2 regions of the Martelella endophytica genome follow, and region 1 is predicted to be linked to the other one. Evidence: riboswitches for the same ligand, from Rfam matches in the RefSeq annotation. Region 1 holds a riboswitch; the other holds the start of a gene.

Region 1 (10,293 bases):
CGTCCACTTCCTGCATCTTCGCAACGTTCACCGCGAGACCGGGGATATCAAGGGTTCCTTCTACGAGTCGGAGCACCTCGGTGGCGACACCGACATGGTGGCGCTGGTGGCGGCCGCGCTGAAGGAAGAAAAGCGCCGCCGCGATGCTGGCCGGGCCGACTGGAACATTCCCTTCCGGCCCGATCACGGTCTCGATATTCTTGATGACCAGAACCGCAAGGCCCAGCCCGGCTATCCGGCGATCGGCCGCCTCAAGGGGCTTGCCGAGCTGCGCGGCGTGATGACGGCGCTGAGCCGCTGATCATGCAAACAGGTGCCGCGCTGCAACACAGCGCGGCGTCTACTCGTCTTCGCCGTCGGGCAGGGCGAAGGTCAGCGCCAGGAGGTTCTGGCGCAGCCGCTCGAGGTCCGAGCCGACAACGCTGTCAAGCCGATCGTGGGTTTCGCGCCACACCGGCACGGCACGCTCCAGAAGATCGAGCCCCTCATCGGTGAGCGCCAGCCGCCGGACGCGCTTGTCCTTACTGTCCTGAAATGTCCGCATCAGTCCCCGTCGCTCGAGCGGCTTGACCGACGCCGTCAAGGTCGTGCGGTCCATGGCCAGCACGTGGGCGACCTCGGCAACCCGCGGCGGCTCGGGCCGGTTCAGCGATACGAGAAGCGAATATTGGCCATTGGTGAGACCGAGAGGCCTGAGGGCATCGTCGAAAAAGCGTCCGACGGCCCGCGAGGCACGCTGCATGTGAAGACAAAGGCAGCGGTCCCGCACTTCCAGTGTGACGTCTATGGGTAGACTCTCGCGCATATCCATGCCTATTATGTTGATATCAACCTAAAAGGCTCAAGGCTTTAAGTCAAGATATCGGAGGGTTTTATGGCTTATGTAGACGGGTTTCTGGTCGCTGTTCCCACGGAAAACAAGCAGGCTTATGTCGAATTATGTGCAAAGGCGGCGAAAAAGTTCAAGGAACTTGGTGCGATCGACTACGTCGAGTGCTGGGGCGAGGACGTGCCGGAAGGCGCGGTCACCTCGTTCCCCATGGCCGTGAAGCGTGAGGCGGATGAAACCGTGGTGTTCTCCTGGGTTATCTGGCCGGACAAGGATGCCCGCAACAAGGCCTGGGAGGCGATGATGAAGGACGAGGACATGCCGGGCCCGGCCGACATGCCGTTTGACGGCAAGCGGATGATCTATGGCGGTTTCAGCCCGATTTTCGGCCTCGACGCCTGATGGTGGACACTGTGTCTGTCGAAAGCGCACCGGCCGGTGATAAAAACAGACTTGTCTTTTGCAAATGCGAAACCTAGATTTACCTCACCGGTCGACCAACGGCCGGTGACGTTCTCAGGGCGGGGTGAAATTCCCCACCGGCGGTAATTGCTCCTCTGGAGCATCAGCCCGCGAGCGCCTCTTTCGATCGCAGGACAGTTCTTGCCGAAGAAGAGGGTCAGCAGATCCGGTGTGATTCCGGAGCCGACGGTATAGTCCGGATGGAAGAGAACAGGCGCAATGACAGGCGAACTGCACCTTTTGAAGGGGCGGTGCGTCATTCTTTCCGCTTTCGCCCTGCTGGCGTCTTGTTGTTGAAACGAGGCGAAATGGCATGGGCATTCTTCCCGCCAGAGACTTGCTGATATCGGCAGCCGAACGCGCCGCGCTGGCGCGTGCGATCGAGGGCGCTTCGCGTCTTGTCGGCGCGACCGCGCCCAATCCGCCGGTCGGTTGCGTGCTGCTTGATGCGGATGGCGCTGTGCTTGCCGAAGGCTATCACCTGAAGGCCGGGGCGCCGCATGCCGAGGCCGCCGCCATCGCCGAAGCGCGGATGCGCAACGTCGAAGACCTGATCCACACGGTCGTCGTCACGCTAGAGCCCTGCAATCACCATGGCCGAACCCCGCCCTGTGCGGAGGCGATCCTGAAGACGCCCGCTCGCCGCGTGGTCATTGCAGCCGCTGATCCGAACCCATCCGTCAGGGGCGGCGGTGCCGCGCTTCTGGCGGAAGCCGGGCTCGATATCGTCTGGCCCGAGCAGAGCAGAAACGCAGCGGACACCCGCCTTGCGCTTTCCGCCCGGCGGCTCATTGCGCCGTTTTCCAAGCTCGTGCTGACCGGCCGGCCCTGGGTGACCCTGAAGCAGGCGGTCGATGAAGGTGGACGGATGATCCCGCCGCCCGGCCAAAAGACCTTCACCTCCGAAGCATCGCTGCGGCTTGCCCACCAGTTTCGCCGCCGCGCCGATGCAATCCTCACCGGCTCCGGCACCGTGCTCGCCGATGATCCCGCCTTCACCGTTCGCCTGGTCGCTGATTTTCCAGGCAAGAAGCGCTTTCTGGTGCTCCTTGATCGGCGCAAACGCGTGCCTGAGCGCTACGTCGAGGAGGCCACCCAGCGCGGCTTCGATGTCTTCCGCGCTGTCAACCTTGATGACGCGCTTGATCGTCTCGGCGCTGAGGGCGTGCTGGAAGTGCTGGTCGAGGCCGGCCCTGCCATCACCCGCGCCATGTTCGGTGCCGGGCTCGTCGATGAACATGTCCTGATTACCAAGGGGGAACCCGATCGCGTCAGGATCAGCCACGCAATCCCAGAATTCGATGCCCTGAATGGCGCCGGAGAACAGCCCGGAGAACGGCAATGACAATGATGCAACGCAATCTTTCCGCAGCTCCCGTTGAACAGGCGCTCGAGAAGCTCCGCACCGGCGGTATGGTGGTGCTGATCGATGACGAGGCCCGCGAAAACGAGGGCGATGTGGTCGTCGCCGCAGACTTTGCGACGCCTGCCGCGATCAACTTCATGGCAAAGCATGCCCGCGGCCTCATCTGCCTGACGCTGACGGGCGAACAGGTCGACAGGCTCGGCCTGCCGCCGATGGTGGCGAGCAACCGCGCCCGCCATTCCACCGCGTTCACGATCTCGATCGAAGCTGCCGAAGGGATCACCACCGGGATCTCGGCCGCGGAACGCGCCCGCACGGTCGCTGCAGCCGCGAACCCCGGCGCGAAATCCGCCGATATCGTTTCCCCCGGCCACATGTTTCCCCTTCGGGCGGCCGAGGGTGGGGTGCTGGCCCGCGACGGCCATACCGAAGGCGCTGTTGATCTTGCGCGGCTTGCCGGCCTCAATCCGGCGGCCGTCATCTGCGAGGTGATGCGCGATGATGGCGAGATGGCGCGCCGCGACGATCTCGCCCGCTTTGCCGCCGAACATGACCTGCCGCTACTAACGATCCGCGAACTTGCCGAATATCGCATGCGCACCGAAATCCTGGTGAAGGAAGTGGCGCAGGCGTCGCTGCCGACCAAGGTCGCCGGCTTCGCCGCGCACGCCTTCGAGAGCCTGATCGACGGTGTCGAGCACATCGCGCTGGTGAAGGGCCCGCTTTCCGACAATCCACTGGTGCGCGTCCATTCCGAATGCCTGACCGGCGACGTTTTCGGCTCGCTGAAATGCGATTGCGGCGACCAGTTGCGCGAAAGCATGGCGCTCATCGGCGAGAAGGGCGGCGTGGTCGTCTATCTGAAGGGCCAGGAAGGCCGTGGCATCGGTCTTGCCAACAAGATCCGCGCCTATGGCCTGCAGGAGAAGGGCCTCGACACCCATGCCGCCAATCTGGCGCTCGGCCTGCCGGCGGATGCCCGCGAATACTACGTTGCCGCCCATATCCTCAAGAGCCTGGGCATCACCCGCCTGCAGCTTCTCTCCAACAATCCGGACAAGCCCGAGGCGCTGGCTCGCTGCGGCATCACCGTGGAGAAGCGCCTGCCGCTGATCACCGCCACCAACCCATTCAACGAGACCTACCTCGCCACCAAGCGCGAGAAGTTCGGTCATATCCTGCCGCTTTGAACAGCCTCTGAAAGGAAAATGCGTGTCCCATCGCATCGCTATCGTCATCTCCCGTTTCAATGAAAAGGTCACGACCGGCCTTCTGAACGGCGCCAAGGCCGAGCTTGCCGAGCGCGGCGCGCCGGTTGCCGAGGCCGACATCTTCGACGTGCCCGGGGCCTTCGAGATTCCGCTCGTTGCCAAGAAGCTGGCGCATACCGGCAAGTTCGCCGGCGTTGTCTGCATCGGCGCGGTGATCAAGGGGGAGACGGCCCATTTCGAATATATCTCGGAAGCCGCCGCCCACGGACTGATGCAGGTTTCGCTCGATACCGAAATCCCGGTCACCTTCGGCATCCTCACCACCTATACCGCCGAGCAGGCCTTCGCCCGTTGCGCTGACGACAGCCACAACAAGGGCCGCGAGGCCGCCGCCGCCTGCGTCGAGGCGCTGGCAGCGCTGGCGAAGGTGGCCGCGGCCTGAGCGGGGGCAATCGCGGCAGGATAAACAGGCAGAGCGACGCCGCGTTTTCGGAAGGGCGTTAGTCCTTGGCGCCGCTCCCCGGCATCATTGCCAGGCCAGAGTCCCGTTTCGGGGCTTCAAATGCGAGACCCAGTTTTCTGTTGATGTCCTGCAGCGGCATTGGTCGGCCGTAGAGAAAGCCCTGCAGATCGTCGCAGTGCATTCTGGTCAGGGTTCTGTCCTGTTCCGGGGTTTCCACCCCTTCGGCAGTGGTTTGCAGCCCTTTGGCATGGGCGATATCGACGATCGCGCGAATGATGGCCTCGTCATCGCCCCTGCCTTCAAGCGCCTGAACAAAGCTTCTGTCGATCTTGATCCTGTCGATATTGAGAGATTGCAGGCGTCCGAGCGAGGAGAAGCCGGTGCCGAAATCATCAATGGCTATCCGCACGCCGAGATCGCGAAGCGCGCTCAGATTGGCGGCTGCGGCACTGTCCTCGTTGGTTGCCACGGATTCGGTGATTTCGAGTTCGAGACGGGCCGGCGGGAGCCCGGTCGCAACCAGGATCTGTTCGACCTTGCCGGCATAGGCGGGGTTGGCAAGTTCGACCCCCGAAACATTGACCGCGATCGACAGACCTGACCATTTTGCCGCGGCTGTGCATGCTTTGCGCAGGGCGAACTGGCCGAGATCCTCGATCAGTCCTGCCTCCTCAGCGATCGGAATGAACAATTCAGGCGAAATCCATCCGATTTCTGGATGATGCCAGCGCAACAGGGCCTCGCAGCCCACAATCTGCTGCGTACGGGCAGACTGGATCGGCTGGAAGTAGACCGAGAGCTGGTTTTCGCCGAGAAGCGCCTGCCGGAGGTCCATTTCCGTCTTTCGCCGCAAACCGAGCGTTTCGTCCATGGCGTCGGAAAAGAAGGAGTAGCGGCCGCGTCCGGTGGTCTTGGAATAATAAAGCGCGACATCCGCCTTGCGCAGCAGGTTGACCCGGTCATCGCCGTCGCGGGGACAGATGGCCGCTCCGATGCTGACGCCGACGAAAACCGTGTTGCCTTCGATCTGAAACGGGACCCGTGCTTCATCGACGATGCGTCGACAGAGCGCGTCGATCTCCGCTTCGCCGCCCTTGCCGCTCAGCATGATGGAGAACTCGTCTCCGCCGATGCGGGCAACAAGGTCGTCTTCGCGCAGGATCGTCCTCAGTCTTCTGGCGAAATCGCTGATCAGCGCGTCGCCCGCCGGATGGCCGAGCGTGTCGTTGACCTGCTTGAAACGATCAAGGTCAAGGTAGAGCAGTGCGAGCGGGCTTTCGGGGTGTTCCGCCAGTCGGCGATCAACCCTCTCGTTGAAATGCATCCTGTTCGGGAGGTCGGTCAGCGGATCGTGCATGGCCAGATAGTGGATCCGCTCTTCGCTTTCCTCAAGCTTCTTCGACCGGTTGTGATGGATGATCAGGAAAACCGCGATCGAAACGAGCGCGACCGCCAGAACTCCGGTCAGTACCGGGATCACCCGCGTCATCACCGCCGAGCCCGGGCGGTATGGTTGCCAGACGAAATAGCCGATGATCGTGTTTTCCGCCGTGGTCAAGGGCTGGTTCGAGCCGTCCGGGGTCCAGGAAAAGTGAAGGTCCTCGAACATGTAGTCGGTCTGCAGTTCCTCGATCAGGCTGCCATCGAGAAACCTTATGGCGACATGCAGATATTCCTCACCCGTTTCCTGTTGCACGAGAGGCGAATGGGGGACGATCGGCTTGACGCTGACGACGGCGGGACGGTCCCGGATAACAGCCAGATCGGATATGCCGGGGGTCAGAACCTGATCGTTCACCTGGCTGTCGTCGCCGGCTGCCAGTTTCGCCCGGAGCGCTTCGGCAAGCGGCGCGACCTCGCTTTCGATGGCATCATAGGCGAACTGGTTTGCAATGGTGCCATCCGTGAAGGCATAGATCGGCCTGTCGGAAGTATCCAGGACATAGACGCTGTCGAAGCCGAAATAGTCGTGCATCCATGTGCCGAGATTGTCGTCGATCCAGGCGGCGTTGCCAGCGCGGACCTCGACGACGGCATCGTCCCAAACCGTGGCGCTTTCCTGGCTGTGGGCAACATCGGTCTGTAACTGGGAAATCACGAGACGAACGAGCCGCGCCTGGCGCTCCTGGGATGCTTCGTCCGTCTCCTTGCCCGCCCAGATCAGCAGGACGAAGACACCAAGGCCAACCATCAGCGTGAGGGTGAGTGCGGGCAGGGCGCGGGTCAGGAAGAAGTTCGAGCGGCGGGTGACCTGTCTCTGGTTGTTCATTATTGAGCCGATCTTCGCCTTAGGGAGGAAAACTATGGTCAAACGCGTATCGTTTCGCAAGATAAACATGCCGTTATTATCTGAAACCAGATTTGTCTACGTCTTCGGAAGTGTTTCAGATGACACGAGATTCGACTTATGCTTGAAGATCGCAGTCAGCTTTGCCGATTGAGGCGTCAAACGTTGGGCTCGCTGTTGCCTCACAGCCTCGAGGCGATTTTCGAAGCGCTCTCCTCCGCCGTGCCTGTGGCGGTGTCTATGCGGACGTCAGCATCGGGCCAATCTCTATAGTCGCGGTCTACCACAGCCTGCCATGTTGGGGTCTTCCAGCCGGGGATATCGATCGGCCGTCCTTCGACGCGCAAACGGTGCATGGCGGGATCGGAGCAGATGATCTCGACCCCGATGAACCGGGCGTCGGCCCGCGCGGCTGCCGCTGCGAACAAGTCTCTCGTGAGGGGCCAGGGGTTTACGCAATCTGTGATGACGGTATGGCCAAGCGCGAGATTGGAGCGCGCGAGCGCGGCCAGAATCTCGTAACTCTCCGGTCCGATCTCCCGTTCGGGGCTATGGGCGAGCATGATGGCCTCGATTTCGTCGACCCGGAGGTAGACCGCGCCCGTCATGACCGAAAGCGCCTTGGCTATGGTGCTCTTGCCTGTACCAGGCAGTCCTGCGAAAGCGATAAGGGTCTTCACGTTTGCGTCCTCTCATGGCTGCGTCGATATGATCTCATGCGTCGGGATCGGATGAAATCTCAACGCAAATTCCGGGGTGGGCACAAATTACCGGCCTGTTTGCACAGGTACCGGCGGCCTGAGCGGTAACGCTGTGCGACTGCCGAAAGGCGTGGTCTCCATGCCGAACCATGCTTGCCCGGCCGGTTTTTGCTTGTCAAAGCGGCCTTCTGCCGTCATCCATGGCCGGGCATGAACGGAGGACGAGGCTATGGCGCGCGAACTGAAACCGGAATTCCTGGTAACCGACGAGCAGGAACTGCGCGCCCTGTTTCCGGCGACGCACGAGCTGGCGTCAAAGAAATGCCAGCCGCGCCTCGACCGGCATGCTATCGATTTCATCGCGCGCTCGCCGTTTCTCTGTATCGGCACCCAGGCGGCCGACGGTCGAGCGGATGTCAGCCCGCGCGGCGATCCGCGCGGTTTCGTGCATGTGCTCGATGACAGGACGCTGCTGATCCCCGACCGGCCCGGCAACAACCGGCTCGATACCCAATCGAACATTCTTGCCAATCCGGCCGTCGGCCTGATCTTCTTGGTGCCGGGCTTTGACGATACGCTGCGGGTCAATGGCCGGGCCGTGATCACTCGCGATCCCGAACTCCTCGCGCTCCTTGCCGTGGGCGACCGCCTGCCGCTGACGGCAATTGCCGTTCACGTGGAGGAAGTCTTCCTGCACTGCGCCAAGGCCTTCCGCCGCTCCAAACTCTGGGATCCGGCAGAACGCCAGGACCGCAGCGAAATGCCCTCGCTCGCAAAGATCATCCTCGACCAGATCGACGCCGCGCCGAAGAAGCCGGAAGAGATGAAGAAGTTGGATGATGCGCTGGAGGAGGGGTATCGGAAGTCGATGTATTGAATTCCTAATGAAAATCCCGGCTCGGGAACAGCTTCTTGGCCTGTTCGCGCGGGTGGTGGGCGCGGGGCTGGAGTTTCGGGCGGCGGGGCGTGTCGTCGGCTTTCGGGTCGGTGATGCCGATGGCGTCGTCCATCGGGTGGCCGAGTTCCGAGAGGCGCCAGGAGCAGTCCTCGATGGTTTCGGCGATCACATGCACGACGACGCCTTCGCGCTGAAGCTTGCCGGTGACCTTCAACAGCCGGCCGCCCATCACCGTGCGACGGAAGCGCTCATAGACCTTGTTCCAGACGACGACGTTGGAAACGCCGGTCTCATCCTCCAGCGTCAGGAAGATGACGCCGGAGGCCGTGCCCGGGCGCTGGCGGGTGATGACGAGGCCTGAGACGCTGACGCGCCTTTCCGGCGTCGTTGCCAGTGACGAGTGCAGCGTCAGGCCGGGCATTTTTGGGCGCAGCAGCTCCATCGGGTGGGCTCTGAGGCTCATGCGGGTGGCGACGTAATCCTCCACCACCTGTTCGCCAAGGTTCATCGTCGGCAGGATGACGTCGGGCTCGCTGATATGCTCGCCGTCGATCGGGTCGGAAAAGAGCGGCAGCGGTTTTGGCGCGCGGATCGCCTTGACGCGCCAGAGTGCATCGCGGCGCGACAGCCCGGCATCGGCGAAGGCATCGGCCTCGGCGAGGCGCTCCAGCACCGCGGGCATCAGGCCGGCGCGCAGCCACACGTCTTCCGGTGCCTGATAGCCATTGCCGCGCGCGTTCTCCAGCCAGACGGCATCCTCCTTCTTCAGCCCCTTGATCTGACGGAAACCGAGCCGGAGCGCATAGGCGCCATCGGCGCGGCGCTCCAGCGTGCAGTCCCAGGCGCTGTGATTGACCGAGACGGGACGGACTTCCACCTGATGCTCGCGGGCATCGCGGACGATCTGGGCCGGCGCGTAAAAGCCCATCGGCTGCGAGTTCAAAAGCGCGCAGGCGAAGGCCGCCGGATAATGGCATTTCAGCCAGGCCGAGACATAGGTGAGCATGGCGAAGGCGGCCGCATGGCTTTCGGGAAAGCCGTAATCAGCAAAACCCCTGATTTGGGCGAAGCAGCGCTTGGCGAAATCGAGTTCGTAGTCATTTTTGAGCATGCCATTGATGAACTGCTCCTCGAATTCGCCGATCGTACCCATCTGGCGGAAACTCGCGAGCGAGCGGCGCAGCCGATCCGCATCTTCCGGTGAAAAACCGGCGGCGACCACGGCAATCAGCATCGCCTGTTCCTGAAACAGCGGCACACCCTTGGTCTTTTCGAGAACCCCGCGCAACTCCTCCTTTGGGTAAGTGACCTTCTCCAGACCGAGCCGCCGCCGGATATAGGGCTGCACCATGCCGCCCTGGATCGGACCGGGACGCACGATCGCCACCTCGATGACGAGGTCGTAGAATTCGCGGGGCCGCATGCGCGGCAGAAAGTTCATCTGTGCCCGGCTTTCCACCTGGAACACGCCGATGGCATCGGCGGTGCAGAGCATGTCGTAGGTCGCTTCGTCGTCCTGAGGAACCTCGGCTATGGTCAGCGGACGGTTGTAATGCTGGGTCAGCAGGCCGAAGCATTTCTTGAGGCAAGTCAGCATGCCGAGGCTCAGGACGTCGACCTTGAGGATGTTCAGCGCGTCGATATCGTCCTTGTCCCATTCAATGACGGTGCGGTCCTCCATCGCGGCGTTTTCGATGGGACAGAGCTCGTCCAGCCGGTCGCGGGTGATGACGAAGCCGCCGACATGCTGCGACAGATGCCGGGGAAAGCCGATGATTTCGCCGATGATGCGCACCGTCTGGGTCAGCCTGCGGTCGGAAAGATCGAGGCCGACCTCCTTCAGCCGTTCAGGTTCGGCGCCCTTGCTGGAGATGCCCCAGATCTGGCCGGAAAGGGCGGCGGTGACATCGTTCGACAGCCCCATCACCTTGCCGACCTCGCGGATCGCCGCGCGCGAGCGGAAATGGATAACGGTGGCGCAGAGCCCGGCGTTTTCGCGGCCATATTCTTTGTAGATATGCTGGATCACCTCCTCGCGCCGCTCATGCTCGAAATCGACGTCGATATCGGGCGGCT
Region 2 (10,293 bases), 1.2 Mb from region 1:
CCGCCGCGAGATCTCGGTTTCCAGGGCCTCCATCTCCTCGAGGCTGAGGATATCGGGGCGCAGCGCCTCGTAACGCCGGCGCAGGGGTGTCGGGTCGACAAGATGACCTTCGCCGCGGTCCCCCTCCAACGCTGACAGGGCCTGCCGGCCTTCGGCCAAAGCCTTCTCAGCCGCCGCTTTTTCACGCGCAAGCGCGCCGCCTTCCTCGACAAGCTGCTCGAGCTCTGCCCGCAGCATCGCGTTCGGGCTGCTGCTTTCGAGCTCTTCGACCGATGAGAGCCCCAGTTGAGCCGCATAGCCGGCAAGCTCTGCCATGGCGTCATCGCGTGCCAGCCGGCGCGCCGGCAATGCCTCGACAGCCTGCGCATAAAGCCCGCTCTCGACGCCGAGGCGGCTGACATCGCCGCGCCTTTCCAGAAGTGCGTCATCGACCTTCAGCGCCTCAAGGTCCCGCCTGAGGCCGCCAAGGCGCCCGCCCTTTTCCGCGATCGTTGCCTGAAGCCGCTGCCGGTCCGCCTCCAGCGTCTCCAGCGCCAGTCCGGTTTCATCGGCAACACTGGCGACATCTTCCAGTTCGGCCAAGGCCGCGACATGACGGTCGATCTCGAGGACGAGGCCGCGCAGGCGCTGCAACCGTTCGAGCTCCGCAATCCGGGCGGCGCGCTTGCGGCAGCGATCCTGAACGGTGTCGATTTCCTCATCGATCTCGCGCTCTTCCTTCAGCAGCGCCTTCCAGTCGCTGGCGTTGAGTTCAAGCGCGCGTTCGGCCTTGCGGGCCTCGTCGTGACGGTCGAGCGCCTGGTAAAAGCTGCGGGTTTGCGAGCGGCGCGGCGCGTAGATCGCATCGGCATCGGCGGCGAGCCTTTCGCTTGCGATCCTTAGCCCGGTGAGCCCAGAGGCGGCGGAGAACAGCATCTGCCCGATCTCGCCACCATCGGCGAGCATCTCGTCAGCCCCGGCGCGCAGCCGCTCCGAATCGAGCCCAAAGGCGCGTTCGAAGACCGGCCGCTCCAGACTGCCGAGAAAGGCCGCCAAGGCGTCGTCATTCAGCGCCGTCTCGGCGGCTCCCTCCAGCAGGGTATTCTTCCGTCCCTTGCGGCGGCGAAAGGACAGCCGGGCGCCGGATCGCGCCGCGATTTCGGCGCCGATGCGCAGATCGCGCGCCTCATGCAGGAAATCGAAGCCGACATCGCGATCGGGAAAGCCGAAGAGCAAGTCGGAAAAGGCGGACAGCGCCGACGATTTGCCGGCCTCGTTCGGGCCGTAGACGATATGCAGCCCGGCTTCCGGCCGGAAGAGGATGGAGCGATCGGTGAAATGCCCGTAGCGGATCAGGTCGAGCGAGAGAAAACGCATATCGTCAGTTCTCCGCAGAAAGGCGAGCGCCGAGAATGGCCCGGGCTTCGGCCAGAAGAGCGGATGCACTGTCGCCCAGCGGCTCGGCTTCGGCCGCAGCGCCACCGGGCAGCTTTTTGGCAATCTCCTCGATCAGCGCATCAAGCGCCTCGCCAATCTCGGGTTCGCCGGCGATGGCGTCGATCATGCGCTCGATATCGAGCGTGGTTTCGTCCTGCACCGGCCGTGGCGCATCATCGGGCGGCAGGAGGTCGAGGACCAGCTTCTCCAGCCAGAGCTCGGCATGAACGCGCTGCAGAGCCGCCTGCAGGTCGTCATGCCACTCGCCGCGCGCCGATTGCAGCCGCGCCGATCCATCGTGACGCCCCGAAAGGCTTAACCGCAACGCCAGCGGACGTTCGTCGGCCGCCTCAGCGAATTCCTCGACCCTGTGCTCGACCGCGGAGAGGATGTCGCCATCCTGCATGTCCGGCGTCACTGTAACGGTCACGGCCTCGAAGCGGGCGCAGTCGAGCGAAAGCCGCTCGTAGCGCGCCCTGCCCTCCTCGACCGTCACCAGCACTGCACCCTTTTCACCCGTCTCGCGGATATTGCGGCCCTGCAGGTTGCCGGGAAAGATCGTCAGCGGATCGGCGGAGACTTCCTCGAAGCTGTGGACATGGCCAAGCGCCCAGTAGTCATAGCCGCGCGAGGCAAGATCCGCCGGGGTGCAGGGTGCATAGACGGCATGCGGCGGCCGGCCGGAGAGCGAGGTGTGCAGCACGCCAATGTTGAAATGGCCGGGCACGGCGGGCGGATAGGCAAGCGCCAGATTGTCGTTCGCCACGCGCTCGGCAAAGCCCTGGCCATGCAGCGCCACCTTCAGATGGTCGATGACGAAGGTTTCGGGCTTGCGGGTCGAGAACTCGTGCACGTCGTCGGGCATCGCAATGGTGCGGGTGACGATGCTCTCGGCGTCGTGATTGCCGCGCAGGAAGTAGACCGGGATGCCGGCGCGGGCGAGCCGGGCGATCTCGCGGTTGAAGAACAGGCCGATATGGTTGTCCTTCCAGGCGCCGTCATAGACGTCACCGGCAATCACCAGGAAATCCACCTCAAGCGAAAGCGCCCGGTCTATCAGCGCCGTGAAGGCATCACGCCCGGCCGCGGCAAAACGCTCGGCAATACGCTTGTCCTTCAGCCGGAGGCCCGAAAGCGGGCTTCCAAGGTGCAGATCGGCAGCATGGATGAAGCGGAAGCTGGACACGGATCACGTTTCCCTGTTTTCCCATCGGCCTTCGACGGGTAAAAGAACTCCGGACGCTATTTCAAGTCAAAAGCGCCATAAGCGGCGCTTTGCTTTCCAGCGACGATTCTACCGGAGGAACACATGCATTATCACAATTTCGGCCGCACGGGGCGGCCCGTATCGAACATCGGCTTCGGCGCCTGGCAGATCGGCGGGTCCTGGGGATCGGTCACCGAGGAGGACGGCCGCGCCGCGCTGAACGCGGCACTTGATGCCGGCATCAACTTCATCGACACCGCCGATGTCTATGGCGACGGCCGCTCGGAAAAGATCATCGCCGATGTGCTGGCCAGCCGTGGCGGCCAACGCCCTTTCGTGGCGACCAAGGCCGGGCGCCGTCTCAACCCGCATACGGCGGAGGGCTATAACCGCGAGAACCTGGAAGGCTTTATCGATCGCAGCCTGAAGAACCTGAAGATGGAACGGCTCGATCTGGTGCAGCTCCATTGCCCGCCGACGGAAGCCTTCTACCGGCCTGACGTGTTCGAAGCGCTCGACGCGATCAAGGCCAAGGGCAAGATCGCCAATTACGGCGTCAGCGTCGAGAAGGTCGAGGAAGCGCTGAAGGCGATCGAGTTTCCGGGCGTTGCCAGCGTCCAGATCATCTACAACATCTTCCGCCAGCGCCCGGCCTCGCTGTTCCTGCCGGAGGCAAAGAAGAAGAACGTCGCCGTCATCGTGCGCGTGCCGCTGGCAAGCGGGCTGCTATCGGGCAAGATCACCCGCAACACCGCCTTCGCCAAGGATGACCATCGCAACTTCAACCGCAATGGCGACGCCTTCGATGTCGGCGAGACCTTTGCCGGCGTGCCGTTCGAGATCGCGCTCGATGCCGTCGAGGAAGTGCGCAAGCATGTGCCGGGTGGCGAAAGCATGGCCGCTTTTGCGCTACGCTGGATCCTGATGAACGAGGCTGTCACCGTCGCCATTCCGGGTGCGCGCAATGCCGAGCAGGCAAAGGGCAACGCAGCGGCTTCCGATCTTCCGGTCATCGGCGCCGACGTGATGGCGGCGATGGAAGAGCTCTATCGCTCCCGCATCGCTCCGCATGTGCATCAGCGCTGGTAGGTGTATCTCGGACCAAATAATCTCCCCCCTTAAGGGGGAGATCGGTAGCGGCGGGCTTTGGGCCATAAAACACGGGCTGATTGTGCCGGCAGGGCTCCTCCCTCAGGCCTCGCGCCGCCGCTCGATCAGCATGATCGAAAGCGAAGCGCCGAGGATCATCACGCCGCCCACCCAGAACAAGCTGTCCGGCGCATAGCCGAACACCAGCCAGCCTCCGAGAACGTTGAGCGGTAGCTTCAGGTCGTCGAAGGGCTGCACATAGGCGGCATCGGCGGATGAATAGGCAAGCGTGAGGAAATACTGCGCGAGGACGGTCACCAGGCCGAGCGCGATCATGACCCACAGCATGTCCCCGGTCGGCACGGCGAAGCCACCGCCGATGGCGACCAGAAGGTTGATCGGCGTCAGCAGCATCAGCAGCCAAACGGTGATCGATTCCGGCGCTTCGTCGGCGGTCAGGTTCTTGGTGATCAGCGAGGTTCCCCCCCACAGAAGTGCCGAAGCGACCGGCAGCAGCGCCGCCCAGGTAAAGGCCTCGGACCACGGCTGGAGGATGAGCACGGCGCCGGTAAAGCCCACCGCCGTCGCGATCCAACGCGAGGCGCCGACGCGTTCATTGAGGAAAAGCTTCGCGCCGACAATGATGAAGAACGGCGAGGTCATGACCAGCGCAATGGCCTGGCTGATCGGAACCGAGGCAAGGCCGATCGCCCAGGCCTGAACGCCAAGTGCCGAAAGCGCCACCCGGATGACATGGCGCCACGGATGCTCCGTGCGCATAACCTTCAGCCCGGTGCGGAACAGATAGGGCAGTGAAAACAGGAGCGCGATGCCATATTGCCAGAAGGCAACCGAAGACGCGGCAAAGCCCATGTTCATGGTGATCTGCTGAATGAGAATGTTGCCGGCCGTATAGACCACACCGGCAAGCACCATCCAGAACGCCCCGACAAGGGCTGGGGAACGGCGAAGTGTCGCGTTCATGACCGTCTCGAACCTTTCTCGCCTCACCCGGAGGCAGTGTGGACGGGACGACGCGACGGGCCAGCAATCGGCGCCAGCGCCGCTGCCATGCTCGACTGTTCTCTTTCATCCGGACTCTAACCGTCGGCTCCGGAGTTGCACCGGATCTGCTGACCCCGGTCCTTGCGAACCGGGCGCTCGCGGGCTTGCGCACAAACCGCGCTTACCGCCGGTGGGGAATTTCGCCCCGCCCCGAGAACCTGCCGGAAAGATATCCGGCACCAATACCCATCAGTTAGTCGAGCGCCGGTGAAACGGCAAGTGGTTTCGCCGGAGTGGAATGGTTACTGAGCGTCAACGAAACGCGCACAAAAAAACCCGGAGCAATGCCCCGGGTCTTGTCGCTTAGGAAAGCGGCGGAACTTACGAGTTGCAAGCTTCCTTGAGGCCTTTGCCGGCCGTGAACTTCGGAACGTTACGGGCCGGGATATCGACCTCAGCGCCCGTCGACGGGTTGCGGCCCTTGCGAGCTGCGCTGTGCGAAACGGTGAAGGCGCCGAAACCGGCGAGGCGGACTTCGCCGCCATTCTTCAGTTCGCCCTGGACGGCATCAAAAACAGCGTCGACAGCGGAAGCGGCGTCGGTCTTCGACAGGCCAGCCTTTTCAGCGACGGAGGCTACGAGTTCACTCTTGTTCATGTTTCCACCCTTTCTCAAATGGTTCGAAACGAATCTCGGTTCAGTCGGGCTCAGATAATCAACACCGGGACCCGCCAGCAATTCAAAAGCCCTGCGTTTCAACGAATTGCAATAGCAATACGACGATTTGTGAAGAAAGGCCGGTCAGAGACCGGCCTTCAAGGCTTCTTTTCCACAGGAGCCCCGGAAAAGTGGCTATTTTTCGGCGTTAGTGAGCCATTGTCTTGCCCGAGTCGGCATCCTTGTCGTCGGTGGAAATCGCCACGTTTTCAGCCGCGGGATCCCATTCGATCGGCTGCGGCACCTCCAGCAAGGCGTGCTGCAGAACCTCACCCATGCGCGAAACCGGGATGATTTCCAGGCCGTTCTTGACGTTGTCCGGAATGTCGGGAAGGTCCTTGGCGTTCTCTTCCGGGATCAGCACCTTCTTGATGCCGCCACGAAGAGCCGCAAGCAGCTTCTCCTTCAAACCACCGATCGGCAGAACCCGGCCGCGAAGGGTGATCTCACCCGTCATCGCCACGCTCTTGTCGACCGGAATACCGGTCATTACCGAGACGATCGCGGTCGCCATCGCGACACCTGCAGACGGTCCGTCCTTCGGGGTCGCCCCTTCCGGCACATGGACGTGAATGTCGTTCTTGTCGAACATAGGCGGCTTGATGCCGAAGTCGACGGCGCGCGAGCGGACATAGGAGGCCGCTGCCGAAATCGATTCCTTCATCACGTCGCGCAGGTTGCCGGTGACCGTCATGCGACCCTTGCCGGGCATCATCACGCCTTCGATCGTCAGCAGCTCACCGCCGACTTCCGTCCAGGCAAGACCGGTGACAACACCGACCTGGTCCTCACCCTCGGCCTCGCCGTGGCGGAACCGCTGGACACCGAGATAATCCTCAAGATTATCGGCAGTGATATGGACTTCCGTCTTGTCGCCCTTGACGATCTCGGTGACGGCCTTGCGGGCAAGCTTCATCAGCTCGCGCTCGAGGCTGCGCACGCCCGCTTCGCGGGTGTACTGCTGGATGACCCGCGTGATCGCCGCATCATCAACCGAGAACTCCTCGGACTTCAGTGCGTGTTCGCGGATCGCCTTCGGCAGCAGGTGACGCTTCGCGATCTCCAGCTTTTCCTCTTCGGTGTAGCCGGCAATGCGAATGATCTCCATGCGGTCCATCAGCGGGCCCGGAATGTCGAGCGTGTTCGCCGTGGTGATGAACATCACGTTGGACAGGTCGTATTCGACTTCCAGGTAGTGGTCCATGAAGGTCGAATTCTGTTCCGGGTCCAGCACCTCAAGCAGAGCCGAGGACGGATCGCCGCGGAAATCGGCGCCCATCTTGTCGATCTCGTCGAGCAGGAAGAGCGGGTTGTTCTTGCCCACCTTCTTCATCGACTGGATGATCTTGCCGGGCATCGAACCGATATAGGTCCGGCGATGACCGCGGATCTCGGACTCGTCACGGACGCCACCGAGCGCCATGCGCACGTACTCACGGCCGGTTGCCTTGGCAATCGACTGGGCAAGCGAGGTCTTGCCGACGCCGGGCGGGCCGACGAGGCACAGGATCGGGCCTTTCAGCTTCTTGGCGCGGGCCTGGACGGCGAGGTATTCGACCACACGGTCCTTGACCTTTTCGAGACCGAAATGATCTTCTTCGAGCACCTTCTCGGCAGCCTTCAGATCGCGCTTGACCTTGGACTTGTTGTTCCAGGGCAGGCCGACAATCCAGTCGAGATAGTTGCGGACCACAGTCGCTTCTGCCGACATCGGGCTCATGTTGCGCAGCTTCTTCAGCTCGCCCTCAGCCTTTTCGCGGGCTTCCTTGGAAAGCTTGGTCTTCTTGATCTTTTCTTCAAGTTCACCGACTTCGTCGCGACCGTCCTCGCTCTCGCCGAGCTCCTTCTGAATGGCCTTCATCTGCTCATTCAGGTAGTACTCGCGCTGGGTCTTCTCCATCTGTCGCTTGACGCGGGTGCGGATGCGCTTCTCGACCTGAAGGACCGAGATCTCGCCTTCCATGAAGCCGAGCGCCTTTTCAAGGCGTTCCTTGACGCTGGTGGTTTCCAGCATCTCCTGCTTCTCGGTCAGCTTGATCGCGAGATGCGAGGCAACGGTATCGGCAAGCTTCGAGTAATCCTCGATCTGGCCGGCAGCGCCAACGACTTCAGGCGAAACCTTCTTGTTGAGCTTCACATAGTTCTCGAATTCGGAGACGACCGAACGGGACAGCGCCTCGATCTCGACGGCATCCTCTTCGGGCTCGGCAAGCACTTCGGCTTCGGCTTCGTAGAATTCATTCTCGACACGAATGTCACCGATAGCAGCGCGCGACTTGCCTTCGACCAGCACCTTGACGGTGCCATCGGGCAGTTTCAGCAGCTGCAGCACATTGGCGATGGTGCCGATACGATAGAGCGCGTCCGGAGCCGGATCATCGTCGGCCGCATTCACCTGCGTGACCAGCATGATCTGGCGGTCGGCATTCATCACCTCTTCGAGCGCGCGGATGGATTTCTCGCGACCGACGAAGAGCGGGACGATCATGTGGGGGAAGACCACGATGTCGCGCAGGGGCAACACGGGAAACGCAGCGTTTTCCGCTGCTGGCGCGTTCTGCGTCATGTTCTTTTCCTTTCCGACACCCGGCAGAAACCGGGCAATGGCTGTTGGGAGGCAGCCTTGTTGTCAATTGTTAGCGAACAAGTGGCGCTTTGGAAGGAAGATTTCAACCTTTGGCGGGTTTTCCCTCGGAACAATGCGCCGGCTCGATCGTTTCATGCCGAATGCGCGTTCGAAAACGCAGAAAGGCAGGACCGCGGTCCTGCCTTTCCGTCAGACCGAACTGACTTTCATCAGGCCGAGGCGTTGGCCTTGTCCTCGGTGCGATTGGCATAGATGTAGAGCGGCTGCGACGTGCCGTCGACCACCTCGTCGGAGATGACGACCTCGCGCACGCCCTTCAGCGTTGGCAGATCGAACATCGTGTCGAGCAGGATCTTCTCCATGATCGAACGCAGACCGCGTGCACCCGTCTTCCGCTCGATCGCCTTGCGCGCAATCGCAAGCAGGGCATCCTCGTGGAAGGTGAGTTCGACATCTTCCATCTCGAACAGGCGCTGATACTGCTTGACCAGAGCGTTCTTCGGCTCGGTCAGGATCTGAACCAGGGCCGGCTCATCGAGGTCTTCCAGCGTCGCGATCACCGGCAGACGGCCGATGAATTCCGGGATCAGGCCAAACTTCACCAGATCCTCCGGTTCCAGATCGCGCAGCACATCGCCGACGCGGCGATCGTCCGCCGCCTTAACCGAGGCGCCGAAGCCGATCGAGGTGCGCTCGCCACGGGCGGAGATCACCTTGTCGAGGCCAGCGAAGGCGCCACCGCACAGGAACAGGATATTGGTGGTGTCGACCTGCAGGAACTCCTGCTGCGGATGCTTGCGCCCGCCCTGCGGCGGCACGGAGGCGACAGTGCCTTCCATGATCTTCAACAGCGCCTGCTGAACGCCCTCGCCCGAGACATCGCGCGTGATCGACGGGTTGTCGGACTTGCGCGAAATCTTGTCGACCTCGTCGATATAGACGATGCCGCGCTGGGCGCGTTCAACATTGTAGTCGGCAGCCTGAAGCAGCTTCAGAATGATGTTCTCGACATCCTCACCGACATAGCCTGCTTCCGTCAGCGTCGTCGCATCGGCCATGGTGAAGGGCACATCAATGATGCGCGCAAGCGTCTGCGCAAGATAGGTCTTGCCGCAGCCCGTCGGACCGACCAGCAGAATATTCGATTTCGACAGCTCGATATCCGAACTCTTGGACGCATGGGAGAGGCGCTTGTAGTGGTTGTGCACGGCCACCGACAGGATGCGCTTGGCATGGCCCTGACCGATAACATACTCGTCAAGCACGCCCATGATTTCCTGCGGCGTCGGAACGCCGTCGCTGGACTTCACCATCGAGGTCTTGTTCTCCTCGCGGATGATGTCCATGCACAGTTCGACGCACTCGTCGCAGATAAAGACGGTCGGACCAGCGATCAACTTGCGGACTTCGTGCTGACTCTTACCGCAAAAAGAACAATAAAGCGTGTTCTTCGAGTCGCCGCCATTGTTCCCGCTGACTTTGCTCATCATCACTTCCTTCCAGCAAACCATTCCGGAAACGCCCGGAACAGATACTTACTTTCGTCGCCTGTTACCGATTCCCTTATAGAGAATGCTCGCAAACCAAAAGGGCAATAACACGACATCAACGTTCCTTACGGTCAGAACGTCATAACGGATTTGACTTTTCAATAGTATTAACGGCTCGCGCGCCTGAGGAAACCCCAAAAAGCGCGCGAGGCCGCCATGCATCACGATCAGGGCGGAAACCGCCGTGGCTCTCGGACGATGAAGACCAGCCAGAGGGCCGGCAAATCAATGCTCTCGATCGAACCGGTTTCAGTTGCCACCCTCGATTTCGCTGCGCGACGTCATGACCTTGTCGATAACGCCCCATTCCCTTGCCTCGTCGGCATCCATGAAATGATCGCGGTCCAGGGTCTTCTCGACTTCCTCGTAGGTCTGGCCGCAATGCTTGACATAAACCTCGTTGAGACGACGCTTCATCTTCAGGATGTCGCGGGCGTGGCGTTCGATGTCCGAGGCCTGGCCCTGATAGCCGCCCGAAGGCTGATGCACCATCACACGGGCGTTCGGCGTTGCAAAGCGCATGCCCTTCTCGCCGGCAGCAAGAAGAAGCGAGCCCATGGAGGCGGCCTGACCAATGCAAAGCGTCGACACAGCCGGACGGATGAACTGCATCGTGTCGTAAATCGCCATGCCGGCGGTCACGACGCCGCCCGGCGAATTGATGTAAAGCGCGATTTCCTTCTTCGGGTTCTCGGCTTCGAGAAACAGGAGCTGCGCGCAGA

What was found. A riboswitch is a leader RNA that binds a small molecule or an ion and turns the genes downstream of it on or off. The one in region 1 is predicted to bind FMN.
Region 2: it holds a riboswitch for FMN, as region 1 does, so the genes downstream of both, TM49_RS14855 (DMT family transporter) here and ribD (bifunctional diaminohydroxyphosphoribosylaminopyrimidine deaminase/5-amino-6-(5-phosphoribosylamino)uracil reductase RibD) in region 1, are expected to answer to the same signal.

The regions. Positions count from the first base shown of each region.
Region 1 is NZ_CP010803.1:4,446,230-4,456,522, reverse strand. Features, by position in the region: gene uxuA (mannonate dehydratase) at 1-301, shown strand, start outside; gene TM49_RS20765 (MarR family winged helix-turn-helix transcriptional regulator) at 341-811, opposite strand; gene TM49_RS20760 (DUF1428 domain-containing protein) at 875-1,231, shown strand; FMN riboswitch at 1,338-1,507, shown strand; gene ribD (bifunctional diaminohydroxyphosphoribosylaminopyrimidine deaminase/5-amino-6-(5-phosphoribosylamino)uracil reductase RibD) at 1,605-2,636, shown strand; gene ribB (3,4-dihydroxy-2-butanone-4-phosphate synthase) at 2,633-3,847, shown strand; gene ribH (6,7-dimethyl-8-ribityllumazine synthase) at 3,870-4,310, shown strand; gene TM49_RS20740 (putative bifunctional diguanylate cyclase/phosphodiesterase) at 4,369-6,600, opposite strand; gene TM49_RS20730 (P-loop nucleotide/nucleoside kinase family protein) at 6,801-7,298, opposite strand; gene TM49_RS20725 (pyridoxamine 5'-phosphate oxidase family protein) at 7,549-8,196, shown strand; gene TM49_RS20720 (error-prone DNA polymerase) at 8,201-10,293, opposite strand, start outside.
Region 2 is NZ_CP010803.1:3,247,033-3,257,325, reverse strand. Features, by position in the region: gene TM49_RS14870 (ATP-binding protein) at 1-1,356, opposite strand, end outside; gene TM49_RS14865 (metallophosphoesterase family protein) at 1,361-2,602, opposite strand; gene TM49_RS14860 (aldo/keto reductase) at 2,726-3,712, shown strand; gene TM49_RS14855 (DMT family transporter) at 3,815-4,696, opposite strand; FMN riboswitch at 4,790-4,939, opposite strand; gene TM49_RS14850 (HU family DNA-binding protein) at 5,099-5,392, opposite strand; gene lon (endopeptidase La) at 5,583-8,000, opposite strand; gene clpX (ATP-dependent Clp protease ATP-binding subunit ClpX) at 8,231-9,508, opposite strand; gene clpP (ATP-dependent Clp endopeptidase proteolytic subunit ClpP) at 9,821-10,293, opposite strand, start outside.